4 regions of the Anaerosalibacter sp. Marseille-P3206 genome follow, and region 4 is predicted to be linked to each of the others. Evidence: riboswitches for the same ligand, from Rfam matches in the RefSeq annotation. Region 4 holds a riboswitch; each other region holds the start of a gene.
The links. A riboswitch is a leader RNA that binds a small molecule or an ion and turns the genes downstream of it on or off. The one in region 4 is predicted to bind cobalamin.
Positions count from the first base shown of each region.

Region 1: linked by a shared signal. The riboswitch ahead of BQ9840_RS09070 (CGGC domain-containing protein) and the one ahead of BQ9840_RS06215 (cobyric acid synthase) in region 4 are both predicted to bind cobalamin.
Region 2: linked by a shared signal. The riboswitch ahead of BQ9840_RS04005 (FUSC family protein) and the one ahead of BQ9840_RS06215 (cobyric acid synthase) in region 4 are both predicted to bind cobalamin.
Region 3: linked by a shared signal. The riboswitch ahead of sucC (ADP-forming succinate--CoA ligase subunit beta) and the one ahead of BQ9840_RS06215 (cobyric acid synthase) in region 4 are both predicted to bind cobalamin.

Region 1 is NZ_FUHM01000002.1:1,619,458-1,622,843, forward strand. It holds gene BQ9840_RS09060 (S8 family serine peptidase) at 1-84, shown strand, start outside; gene BQ9840_RS09065 (caspase family protein) at 143-1,660, opposite strand; cobalamin riboswitch at 2,032-2,218, shown strand; gene BQ9840_RS09070 (CGGC domain-containing protein) at 2,332-2,652, shown strand; gene BQ9840_RS09075 (ABC transporter substrate-binding protein) at 2,674-3,386, shown strand, end outside.
Region 2 is NZ_FUHM01000002.1:555,869-559,254, reverse strand. It holds gene BQ9840_RS04015 (SDR family NAD(P)-dependent oxidoreductase) at 1-257, opposite strand, end outside; gene pepT (peptidase T) at 489-1,700, shown strand; cobalamin riboswitch at 1,707-1,895, shown strand; gene BQ9840_RS04005 (FUSC family protein) at 1,920-2,429, shown strand; gene BQ9840_RS04000 (AzlC family ABC transporter permease) at 2,603-3,352, shown strand; gene BQ9840_RS03995 (AzlD domain-containing protein) at 3,345-3,386, shown strand, end outside.
Region 3 is NZ_FUHM01000002.1:2,268,382-2,271,767, reverse strand. It holds gene sucD (succinate--CoA ligase subunit alpha) at 32-928, opposite strand; gene sucC (ADP-forming succinate--CoA ligase subunit beta) at 942-2,102, opposite strand; cobalamin riboswitch at 2,223-2,401, opposite strand; cobalamin riboswitch at 2,522-2,713, opposite strand; gene pepF (oligoendopeptidase F) at 2,823-3,386, opposite strand, start outside.
Region 4 is NZ_FUHM01000002.1:993,456-996,841, forward strand. It holds gene cbiB (adenosylcobinamide-phosphate synthase CbiB) at 1-631, opposite strand, end outside; gene BQ9840_RS06215 (cobyric acid synthase) at 633-1,484, opposite strand; cobalamin riboswitch at 1,592-1,765, opposite strand; gene BQ9840_RS06220 (patatin-like phospholipase family protein) at 1,847-3,043, opposite strand; gene BQ9840_RS06225 (CapA family protein) at 3,076-3,386, opposite strand, start outside.

The sequences.
Region 1 (3,386 bases), 630 kb from region 4:
GGAATTAATGAATTAAAAATAGTTCTTGTAGATATGGCAGGAAATATGGTGGAGGAAGTTATAACAATTGAAAGAACTGAATAAATAAACAAAGAAGAACTCATTTCTAATTAGAAATGAGTTCTTCTTTCGTTTCTGTGTTTTACTTATGTGTATTAATATAATAGTCATATATTGCATTTAAAAGGCTTTCAAATTCTTTAGTAGTTAAAGGTTCACTGTTAAATGCTACATAGTTTACATTAAAGTTTTCTTCTATTAAGTCTACTGTGAATTGTATTATTAGATTTCCATAAACACCATTTTTTTTGACCATCCCATTAAATTCGACTACATGTGTATCTTCATTGGAGTAGAAATATTCCCAAGCGGGATTATAAAAGTAGTTGTCAAAGGCCTCTCGTATAGTTGGATATGAATGATTAGTGAAATGGCCATTTTGAACAAAATCTAAACATGTATTTTCATAATCTATTATACCTTCTACTGTGAAAAAAGAGGCTAATACTTTATCTTTAAGTCTATGTCCTCTTTGTGAGTATATATTGTCTTCGATTACTATAGTATACTGGGAATTGTAATCATAGTTTTTTAAAGGAGTAATAGTAATGTTTTGTTCATCAGAGCTTATTTTAGCATCTGTTGGGAATTTATTGCCATTAGAATCTAATATATATATATTATCTTCCAATGCATCTTTATTTAATTTCATGTTAAATTTAATATTCCATGCCTTATTAAGAGGAATATCATAAGAGGTTTTCCAAGTAATTATATTTTCAGGAGAAGCTTTTTTTATAGTAGAGCCAATTATAAAGTTGTCACCAATAGGATATGTTTGGACATTACTTGTTCTTACGTTATTCATAGTATAGTAATAAATTTCTTGTAGAGTTACATTACCATCATAGTTACCATCAGCTAGAAAATTGCCATTATATCCATTGCCCATTACAAAAGCTCTAGTGAATTCTCCTCCCCACCCCCAACTATCTGAAAAATTATATTCATAGGAATATTGATTTATTGAAGCTGCTGTAATAACTTTGTATTTACTATCTGTTAAGTAGCTTCGGCTTTTTATTTTTGTAAAGGCATCTAAAATAGATTGATTATAATTTTTTAGATAATCTTCTTCTGTATAGTTGTTTTCAGACATTGTTCCAAAGCTCTTATTTATGAATCCTCCTGAGTGACAACTATCTAATATCACTACAATTGTCCCAGGTATATTTCTTAGTTCTTTTTCTAATTCATGAACGCTTAAACCATATTCATCTACTCCTATTAAATAGGATGTATTATTTGAAATATCATATGCACCGTGGCCTGAATAGTATAGGTAGGAAACATCTCTTGGTTTAGCGTCTTTAAATGCTTCTCTAATACTATTTATTATCTCATCTTTTGTTAAATTTTGATTCTTTATTATACTAGTGAAAGGTGTATTGTTTGTTCCAAAGTAATTAAAAGTAAGAGCATTTTCAACTCTTATTAAGTCGTTTGATGGACCATTGAGGTTTTCAGAAGTTTGATAATTACTATTACCTATTAGTAAAGCTCTGTAGGTTGGAGTTTCAATTCCATAGCTTACAGTTGGTACAAAACTAAGTAATAAAACAAATGCTAATATTGTAATTATAGTATTTTTTTTAATCAAATTATCTCCCCCTTGTATAAATATGTTTGCAGAATAATGTTATATTTATATATTCGATAAATAAAAAAAAACTCCTTCTATAAAGTAGGAGTTTTAATATGTAAAGGCAAGCTATAAGCTTGCCTCAGTTGTAGACAGAACTGCTATTAGTCTAAAGGTTGAGTGCTATGTCAACCTTCAAATATATAATATAAAAATATTAAAAACAATTCAATGATATATATTTGGCTAATGTTCATAGATTTGTTATGGAGACTAAATAAAACCATGCTGCGACATAAGGTGAGACAGTAGGGAAGGTTTTTTTGTCGCAAAACTTACGGTACTTGGGCTTGACAAATCTTTAACCACCTAGTAAAATTTAACTGTCAATTTAATAGTTTAAAATAGGTTCTATTAATTTTTAATTTGTAGATTAAAAGGGAAGTTGGGTGAAAATCCCACACGGTCCCGCCGCTGTAATAGAGTAGTTTTTTCAATATGCCACTGGGAAACTGGGAAGGCTGAAAAAACAATGAGGCTTAAGTCAGAACACCTGCCTATTTTATATTACTATACTTTACGGACGATAAAGGGGGTAAATAAAATGGTTTATAGACATTCTCTATGAGCAATCCTTTGTTGTGTGTATTAAAGGATTGTTTTTTTATTAAATTTAATTAGGGGGAAATATGAAAATAGCAATTGGAATATGTGAAAAAATTAATGGTATATGTACAACTATGGGATGTTTCAGGGCTTATAATAATAAAGAAAAACATTTTTCCCAATATAAGAATATAGATACTGAAATTATGTCTTTCTTTACTTGTGATATTTGCTCTAAAAATACTAAGGAAAATATAATAAATATAGCAGAAAAATTAAAAGAAAATGGAGTTGATAAACTTCATCTAGGAGTTTGTATAGTTAAATGTGAAGCTAATAGATTAGACGAAATAAAGGAGATTTTTGAATCAAAGGGTATTCAGATTATCGAAGGTACTCATTAAAACACATAAGGAGAGGATAGCATGAAAAAGTTTTTAAGTTTGTTTTTAGCTATAATTATGATTTTTGGAGTTACTGGATGTAGTAAGGAATCTGATGTTAAGGAAAATGTTTCTACAGTTGCTCAAGAGTCTATGGAAGAGTCAGAAAATAATAATGAATCTCACTATCCAGTAACTATAAAGACGTATAATTATTCTGCTGAACCTGTGGAGATTACATTTGAAAAGTCACCAGAAAGGGTTTTGGCTGTATATCAAAATTCTATTGAAACATTATTAGCATTAGGATTGGAAGATAGAATTGTTGCTACAGCTGGATTAGATCATGAAGTAAAAGACGAATACAAAGAAGCTTTTGAAAAAGTTAAATATTATGAAAATAGACCTACAAAAGAGGAAGTTCTTGCAATGGAACCTGACTTTATACTAAGCTGGTATTCTCTATTTGGTGAAAAGAATTTAGGAGATGTTGATTTTTGGCATGAAAGAGGGATTAACACCTATATGGCACAGAATAGTGGTGTTGTACAACCTAATTCCTTAGAAAACGAATATGAAGATATTTTAAATATGGGTAAAATTTTTGATGTTGAAGATAAAGCAAATGAAATAGTTAACAACATGAAAGATGAAATAGAAAAAGCTAAAAATTTTGCAAAAGATAAAGATCCAGTAAAAACTGTTATCTTAGAAATTGGTGGAGATAATGTATTTAGAATCTATGGAGAAGATAG
Region 2 (3,386 bases), 440 kb from region 4:
AATATATCTAATTTCCCAGAATTATTGTAAGCAAAATCAATAACTTTTTCAGCTTCTTCTTTGTTTATCAAATCCGCACCATATGGAATTATTTTTCCTTCAAAGTTTTTTACACTGTTTGCCAGTTCCTCAAGTCTTTCAACTCTTCTAGCAACTGCATAGACTATAGCACCTTCTTTTGCAAATAAATAGGCAATATCTTTACCCATCCCTGCACTTGCTCCAGTTACTACAGCTACTTTACCATGTAATTTCATATAAAACACTCCTTTTGGTTAAATTCTTAATAAGAGTTATGCTTGTTATTATATTAATATACCAATAAATGTAGATTATAAACATTAAAAAAGATATTTTCAATATTATGTAATTTTAAAAATGTTCTTTGTGTTTTTGTATGGACATAAAACAAGGTTAAATATATACTAGTATATAAGGAAGCAACAGTGACGAAATAAAAAGAATTACAAAATTCAAGGAGGGATAGTATGGATAAGGTTATTGATAGATTCAAAAGATATATTGCAGTAGATACAAAATCTGATGAAAATAGTAGTACTTGTCCAAGTACAAAAGGACAATTAGAACTGGGGGCTTTATTAGTAGAAGAATTAAAGGAAATAGGTCTTAAAGATGTAAAACAAGATAAAAATGGATATATATATGCTACACTTAAATCAAACATTGACAAAAAGGTACCAACAATAGGATTTATATCACATTTAGATACTAGTCCTGATTTGGATGGTAAATGTACAAATCCAAATATTTTCACGTATGAAGGCGGAGATATTAAATTAAATGATAAGTATACTATGACACAAAAGGAGTTTCCATTTTTAAAGGATCTTGAAGGTAAAGAACTTATTACTACAGATGGGACAACTTTATTAGGTGCAGATGATAAAGCTGGAGTGGCTGAAATCATTAGTGCCATGGAATACTTGATACTAAATCCTGAAATTAAACATGGAGATATCAAAGTTGGCTTTACACCTGATGAGGAAATAGGAAGAGGAGCAGATTTATTTGATGTAGAAGGATTTGGAGCAGATTTTGCTTATACTGTTGATGGAGGACCATTAGGTGAACTAGAATATGAAAACTTTAATGCAGCAAGTGCAAAGGTAGAAATTGAAGGACAAAATGTTCATCCTGGTTCAGCAAAAAATGTAATGATAAATTCTCTAAGAATTGCAATGGAACTTGATAGTATGTTGCCAGTAAATCAAAAACCAGAGTATACAGAAGAATATGAAGGCTTTTATCTATTGTGTGATATGAATGGTAGTGTAGAACATACTGTTTCAGATTATATTATTAGAGATCATTTCATGGATAAATTTGAAGAGAAGAAAGAACATTTTAAAAAAGTAGTTAATTTCCTAAATGAAAAATATGGAAACATTATTACCGTGGAAATAAAAGACAGTTATTATAATATGAAAGAAAAAATAGAGCCACATATGGAAATTATAGACCTTGCTAGAGACTCCATGCTAGAACTTGGAATCAAACCTCAAATTCAGCCTATTAGAGGCGGTACAGATGGAGCAAGACTTTCCTATATGGGTTTACCATGTCCTAATCTCTTTACAGGAGGGTATAACTTCCATGGAAGATTTGAATTGATACCAACAGAATCTATGAAGTTGGCAACTCAGTTGATTGTAAAGATTATTGAAAATAATGCTAAATAGATAAAATTTAATATGTTGACTATTGGTACAATCTAATACTATTAAATTGTTTAAAAGGGAAATTTGGTGAAATTCCGATACGGTCCCGCCACTGTAATAGATAGAACCTTACTTATACCACTGTACATTAGTATGGGAAGGTGTAAGGTTTGCAATTCTTAAGTCAGGAGACCTGCCAATAGAAAAACGCTGTTTATTACTCACGAGGATGGGGAGGTGTTGTTTGTTATAATTATGGAAAAAACTATGGAAAAGAAAAACAAAAAAATCAAATTTCTAGGTATGAGAGTAATAAAAACAGTTATTGCAGTATACTTGTGTTTTTTAATAAGTTTCATTAGAAAGACATCGCCTTTTTATTCTGCAATAGCTTCAATATTATGCATGCAAAATAGTCATGATAATAGTTTTAAAGTAGGAAAAAATAGAATGATTGGAACAATAATTGGTGGACTATATGGGCTGCTAGTTATAGTAGGTATTGACTATATTAATGTTGAGTTATTTAGTCCTATTTATTATTTAATTTTAAGTTTGTTTTTGATTCCAATTATATATACAAATGTTTATTGCAAAACTGCTAGTTCAACTTATATTAGTTGTGTAGTCTTTTTAAGTATTACAGTATCTCATATAGGAGATGCATCACCAACTATTTTTGCATTAAATAGGATAATTGATACATTAATAGGAATATTAATTTCTCTTTTAATAAATAAAACACTTTAAATTATTTTATAAGGCAATCCAAACATTCCCTTAAACTGCAAGTTTAAGGGAATGTTTTTTTATTATAAAGAGAATAATAAGGATTTTTGTCAAAAATACTGTTATTTTTCTATAATTTTTGTTACAATGGAGTTTGTGAATTAAAATACAATATATGAAAGGAAGGTGTAGTTTTGAATAATTTCTATAGTTTAAGAGACAATCGAGTTATTTCTAAGAAAGAAAAAAGCAAATCTGATTTTTTAAAAGGTGCAAAAGATGGACTACCTATCACACTAGGGTATATTCCTGTTGCTTTTACATTTGGCATGATGGCAGTTAATGGGGGTATACCTATTTGGATGGCAATTTTGATATCATTAACAAATCTTACATCTGCAGGACAATTTGCAGGAGCCAATTTAATTATAGCTAATGCTTCCATTTTCGAAATTACATTAACTACATTTGTAATAAATGTACGTTATATGCTAATGTCATTATCTCTTTCTCAGAAAATTTCACCTGAAACATCTTTGGCAAAGAGATGTATAATGGCTTTTGGAATTACAGATGAGATTTTTACAGTTGCATCCTTAGAAGAAAAAGAGATTACTTTTTCCTATATGATGGGATTAACTGTTTGTCCTTATTTTGGATGGGCTTTAGGTACTACATTAGGAGCAATGATAACTTCATTATTGCCAGAATCATTGCAAAGTTCAATGGGAATAGCATTATATGCAATGTTTATTGCACTTATTGTTCCATCAGCCAAAAAATCTAAATCCGCATTAATTGTTGTAATAGTTGCAGTATTAATGAGTTGTACTTTTGAATTGTTACCAAGTATGAAAATAATTTCAGGAGGATGGAGTATAATCATTACTACTGTTATAGCAGCAACTATAGGAGCAATACTTTTCCCAAGAAAGGATGATTAATTTGAGTAAAAAACTAATAGCAGTAATCATGATG
Region 3 (3,386 bases), 1.3 Mb from region 4:
ATTTGTTTTATATATATATGTCAATACATTTTTATAGACAATAATCTAACAATTCTTTTTCTTTCAAAACTTCAACAAGAGTGTCTCCTATTGTGGCACATGTATCAGCTACTTCTATTCCACATTTCTTCATCATTCTTATTTTTTCATCTGCTGTTCCCTTGCCTCCTGAAATAATTGCTCCAGCATGGCCCATACGCTTACCTTTTGGTGCTGTGGCACCAGCTATAAATCCTACTACAGGTTTTGACATGTTTTCTTTGATCCATAGCGCTGCTTCTTCCTCTGCAGTACCTCCTATTTCACCAATCATAATAACTGCATTGGTATCTTCATCTTCATTGAATGCCTTTAAAACATCTATAAAATTCGTTCCATTTATGGGATCTCCACCAATACCAACAGCTGCAGACTGTCCAATTCCCTTTTGGCTTAATTGATAAACAGCTTCATAAGTCAAGGTTCCAGAACGTGATACTATCCCTACATGACCTCTTTTGTGAATATATCCAGGCATTATTCCAATTTTACATTCCTCTGGTATAACTATTCCCGGACAATTAGGCCCTATTAAACGAGTTTTCTTTCCTTCCATATATCTCTTAACTTTTACCATATCCTGCACTGGTATATGTTCAGTAATACAAACAACCATATCCAACTTAGCATCAACTGCTTCAATTATTGCATCTGGAGCCCAAGGAGCAGGAACATAAATAACAGAAACGCTTGCATTAGTTTCTTCTACAGCTTCTTTAACCGTATTAAACACTGGAACTCCTTGTACTTTTGTTCCACCCTTACCTGGAGTAACACCACCTACTATTTTTGTTCCATAATCCAACATTTCCTTTGTATGAAAACTAGCAGTTGAACCAGTTATCCCCTGTACAATTACCAATGTATCCTTATTAACCCATATACTCATAAAAATTCCCTCCTCACTTTACTAATTCAACAATTTTCTTAGCACCTTCACCCATTGAATTTGCAGTAACAATATTTAATCCTGAATTGTTAAGTATTTCTATTCCTTCATCAACATTAGTACCTTCCAATCTAACTACAATAGGCACTTTGACCTTTATATCCTTGCAAGCTTCAACAATCCCATTTGCAATTACATCACATTTGATAATTCCTCCAAAGATATTAACAAATATTCCATTTACGCGTTTATCTGAAAGAATAATCTTAAACGCCGCTTTAACATTTTCCTCTGTGGCACCACCACCAACATCTAGGAAATTTGCTGGTTCTCCACCATAATATTTTATAATATCCATTGTTGACATTGCTAAACCTGCGCCATTTACCAGACAACCAATATTGCCATCTAGTGATACATAAGAAAGATCATATTTTGAAGCTTCAATTTCTTTTTCATCTTCCTCTTCTAAATCTCTATAATCTAATATATCTTTATTACGATACAACCCATTGGAATCAAAATTCATTTTCGCATCTAATGCCATTACTCTTCCATCTTCAGTAACTACTAGAGGATTAATTTCTGCAATAGTACAATCTTTATCTACAAAACAACGATACAAATTTAGTAACAACTCTACAAATTGCTGCATAAGCTCTTTAGAAATATTAATATTAAAACCAATGCGACGTGCTTGAAAAGGAGTCAATCCAATAACAGGATCTATTATTTCTTTGTATATCTTATCTGGCATCTCTTTAGCTACATTTTCAATCTCGGTTCCTCCCTCTTCAGATGCAATTAAAACAATCCTAGATGTGCCTCTATCCAAAGTAAGTCCTATATAATATTCTTTTTTTATATCGCAGCCTTCTTCGATCAATAGTCGTGTTACCTCTTTGCCTTCAGGTCCTGTTTGGTGAGTAACTAGTTTTTTCCCTAATAGTTCATTTGCATGAAGCATTACATCATCAATACTCTTTGCTATTTTTACTCCTCCAGCTTTTCCTCTACCACCTGCATGAATCTGTGCTTTTACAACTGCTACATCGCTTTCTATTCTCCATGCCGCCTTAAAAGCTTCTTCAGGAGTAAATATTACTTGCCCCCTTGGAACCTGTATCCCATATTCATTTAATATTTCCTTTGCTTGGTATTCATGAATATTCATATTAATCCTCCATTCCTTTTAATTTTCACACAAAAAAACCTTTCTAAAGGCAGAAAGGCATAATTAACAAGTAGATAACTCTACTAATTTAATAACACCTCCTCATCCTCGTGAGTAATAAACAGCATTGCTACTATTGGCAGGTCTCCTGACTTAAGAATAACGAATCTTTCACCTTCCCATGCTCATGCACAGTGGTTTTGATAAGCTTCTATCTATTACAGTGGCGGGACCGTGTCGGAATTTCACCAAACTTCCCTTTTAAGTATTTTTATTACACCAATAGCCTCTTATTTAATTTTGTATCAAAAAATATAAAAAACCGTTAAATTTTTAACGGCAGAAAAATACACAAATATATAAACTTTATATATAAACACAAAGTCCTACAACATATTGTTACTATTTTTCCCACCGAAAAATGCAAACTGTTTATAAGCAGGTCTCCGGGCTTAGTATATGTTTATCGCCTTCCCAGAAAAATCCAGTGGCATATTGATAAACACTCTTCAATCATAATGAAGAAATACTTACCGTAGCGGGGGCTGCGTGGGCTTTTCACCCAACTTCCCTATTAATTATATAAATAAACTTATAAACATAACGGTATTTAATTTTCATATAACTATTTCACTAACCAACTCTAGTTTATGCTAAATAAATCACTTTGTCAATATTATAATTATTTTGAAAAAGGAGACCTAATGGTCTCCTTTTATACTAAATTAATTTATCCATTTCATCAACTAACTTACCAAATAATTTCAACGCCTTATCTATTGGTTCGCTAGTAGTCATATCTACTCCTGCTCTCTTAAGTACATTTATTGCATAATCTGAATCTCCGCTACTTAAAAACTCTATATATCTATCTACAGCTTCACTACCTTCTTTTAGTATTTTCTCTGATAGCGAAATTGCAGATGAAAAACCAGTTGCATATTGGAACACATAGTAATTGTAATAAAAATGAGGTATTCTAGCCCATTCCATTGCTATTTCATCGTCAATTACCATATCAGGACCATAGTATTTTTCATTTAATTTTTTATAACTATCACATAAGTAATCTGCTGTTAGTGCGCCTCCATTTTCAACATATTCATGGATATCTCTTTCAAATTCTGCAAACATAGCTTGCCTATAAATAGTACCTTTAAATTGGTCTAAATAATGATTTAGTAAATACAATTTTTCACTATTATCTTTTGCATTTTTAAGCATATGATCCATCAAAAGAGCTTCATTAGTAGTAGAAGCTATCTCGGCTAAAAATATACTATA
Region 4 (3,386 bases):
CTCCTGTGATCCTTGCAGGTATATAATTAAAAATATCGTCATTTATTGCGGGGAAAAAACCTAAATCAATGTACTTATCATTTTTGTATCCAAGCATGGAATCCATAGTGTTAACTATCTTGTACATCATTCCTCCAGGAGAACCAAATAGCAAAATATAAAATAGTGGAGCAATAACTCCATCAGAGGTATTCTCTGCAACAGTTTCAACATCTGCACTTACTATTTCACCTTCATTTAGCTTTGTTGTATCTCTTCCCACTATATAAGATAATTTCACCCTAGCATCCTCTATACCATTGGAAAAAGCATGATATACCTTCATAGCCTCTTTATGAAGGCATCTAGCTGCTATACATGTATACATTAGATAAGTATTTACAATATGATAAGCCACATCATATTGCTTTAGCCATTTAAGTAATACAAAGGGAATAGAAAAGGATATAAACATATTGAAAACAACTATTATAAATCCACCAAATTTTAGTCCCTTTCTACTTTTAAAAACCTTTCTTACTAATTTATCTTCCTGTGAAATAATATTGCCCATTAACTTCACAGGATGAGGAAAGCTATAGGGGTCCCCAATTAAAAAATCTAATACCACTGCCAAAAGTAAATCTACCATATTATTCACCTACATTTATGTCTAATAATGAATAAATATATTCCATATCCATATTTTCTCTAACTACCTTTGCTAATTTCTTGATTTGTTCTATCTTTTCCATTTCATCTTGAGCACTACTATTACATTTCTTTTCATAATCAGTTAAACTATCTTCGTCTTCTAATTCTATATGAACATATGGGATAGTTCCAACTACGGGAATATCAAGTAATTCTTCTATCATGTCTATTCCTGATTGTAAAAGAGATATATCTCCTCTAAATTTATTTATCACTAAACCTTTAATTCTCTTTCTTTCTTCTTCCTCTAAAAGCATTACTGTTCCATAAAGGGATGCAAACACCCCTCCCCTATCAATATCTGCTATTAAAAGCACAGGAGAGTTTGCCATTTCAGCCATTCCCATATTCACAATATCATTTTCTTTTAGATTGATTTCAGCAGGACTACCAGCTCCTTCTATGACTACTACATCATATTCACTTTCCACTTCCTCAAATGTTTCTAATATCATGGGTCTTAAACTTGTTTTAAATTTAAAATACTCTACTGCATCCATATTTTCAGATAATTTCCCTTTTAAATAAACTAAACTAGACCTATCACCAGTAGGCTTTAATAAAATTGGGTTCATCCTAGGATCTGGCTTTAGTCCTGCAGCTGTAGCTTGTAATGCTTGTGCTGTACTTATTTCTAATCCATCTTCAGTAATATAAGATTTAGATGACATATTTTGAGCTTTAAATGGAAATACACTTAAATTATCTTCTACAAAAATTCTACATAGAGCTGTACAAAGCATACTCTTACCTGCAGAAGAAGTAGTTCCCTGTACCATAATACTACTCATGACTTCACCTCCAAATTTAAAAAAAGAACTTCTCTCGAAGTTCTCTTGTCATAAAAGTTCATATTTTTCATTTGTGAACCAATCAACAAGCACTGTCTTTCCCTCCGAAAGATGGCTTTTGTTCAGGCAGGTTTCCTGACTCATGGCTCAATCCTCCTTCCTCCTTCCCAGCAATAGCCAGTGGATATGGAATTCGTCACCATTCACAGTAGCGGGGGCTGTAGTGGGTTTTAACCACTTTCCCTTTTAACCCATAGGGCACCTAAACTCTTATTCTATTTTCTATTCCATGATATCATTTTTTTAGATTTTATGTCAAATAGAAAATAGTGAGTCAGGGGACCGTCCCTTGACTCACTAACTCAAAATAAAATATCTGCAATATTTAATATTGTCTCATCTTTGTTTAATACAGAAAGAAAATCTACCTTATTTACTAACTTAGTTAAAAAACCATTTTCCCTTTTTAGTTCATCACATTCATGTTTTTCTAATACTAAATTTAAAAATTCATCGAAACTATATATTTTAAATCTTTCCACCTCATATTTTTCTGCTAAATGTTCAAGAAATCTAATAGCAATATCTTCATAGTCATTCCCCTTATTAGTACCAACTAATGTACTTATTTTAGGTATTATATATTCAAATATTGCCCTCTTATAAGGTACGCCTTCTATTCCTAAAGTTTTTCCAACTTGAAGAATCTTTTCTTCTCCAAAACTTAAGAACTTATTTATGAAATAATCTTCATCCCTTTTCCCTTCGATATAATACTTATATCCCTTCAAACCTCTAAGTGCTTTCAATCCATCATAGTAGCCAAGTTCCATATCCCTTATAGCAGTTTGACTTTCAAATTCTAAGGTCTTACCCAAATCATCTACAGGGGAAATATATATTACATTTAATCCCTTATCATCTATCTTTTTTAATCTACCTGGCCCATGAGTTCTAACAGCAATTATATCTTTATAACCTTTGTGAGAAAGTAAATTTATAGGTAGATTGTTATAAAGTCCACCGTCTATAAATTTCTTACCATCAATTTTTTCACTCTTAAAAGCAGGAAAGTTTGCACTTGCTATTATATAGTCAATTAATTTTCCCTCTGGAATATCTTCTATATATAATTCCAAAGGCTTTAAGTCTGTAAGAGAAACTGTTACTATTGCAAAATCCTTTCTAGATTCTCTAACCTTTTCTTCATCTATTACTTCATTTAATAATTCTCTTAGTGGAGTTATATCTAATCCCTTATCATCTAATACAGATTTTACTTTTCCAGCTAAATTTTTAATGTCTTCTTTTCCTAACTTACCTTTTTTTATCTTTTCAATTTCTTCATCACTAGCAGCTATAACTCTTGAATATGTCATATTTGACCAAAGTTCAACTGCCTTTTCGTATCCACCTTGGACTAACATAGCCCCATTCAATGCTCCAACGGATGTACCAGCAATCCCACCAATTTCAATGCCCATCTCCATTATAGCCTTATATGCTCCGATATGATATGCTCCTTTTGCTCCTCCACCTTCTAATACGAGACCATACATATAATTACCCCCAATATTATTTGAGTTATATACTAATTTATCTCCATAAAACCTTTACCATTTACCTTACTCCCAAAAGGTTTAGACAATTTATTTATATTATTAATAGCTTCTGCTTTTTCCTTTCCTTCTAAAGGTATTGGCCTTCCATTTATAATCTTACATGGTATTACATTTATACTCTGAATCTCTTTGTCTACTATGGTTACTTGACTAATCATAGTATTAGTGCCTGCTTTGCTTGCTGAATTAAATATAAAATTGCCTAGACTATAGAATATCGGCTTTCCATTGTACACTTCTATTCCCTGCAATACATGAGGATGGTGTCCCATTACTATAT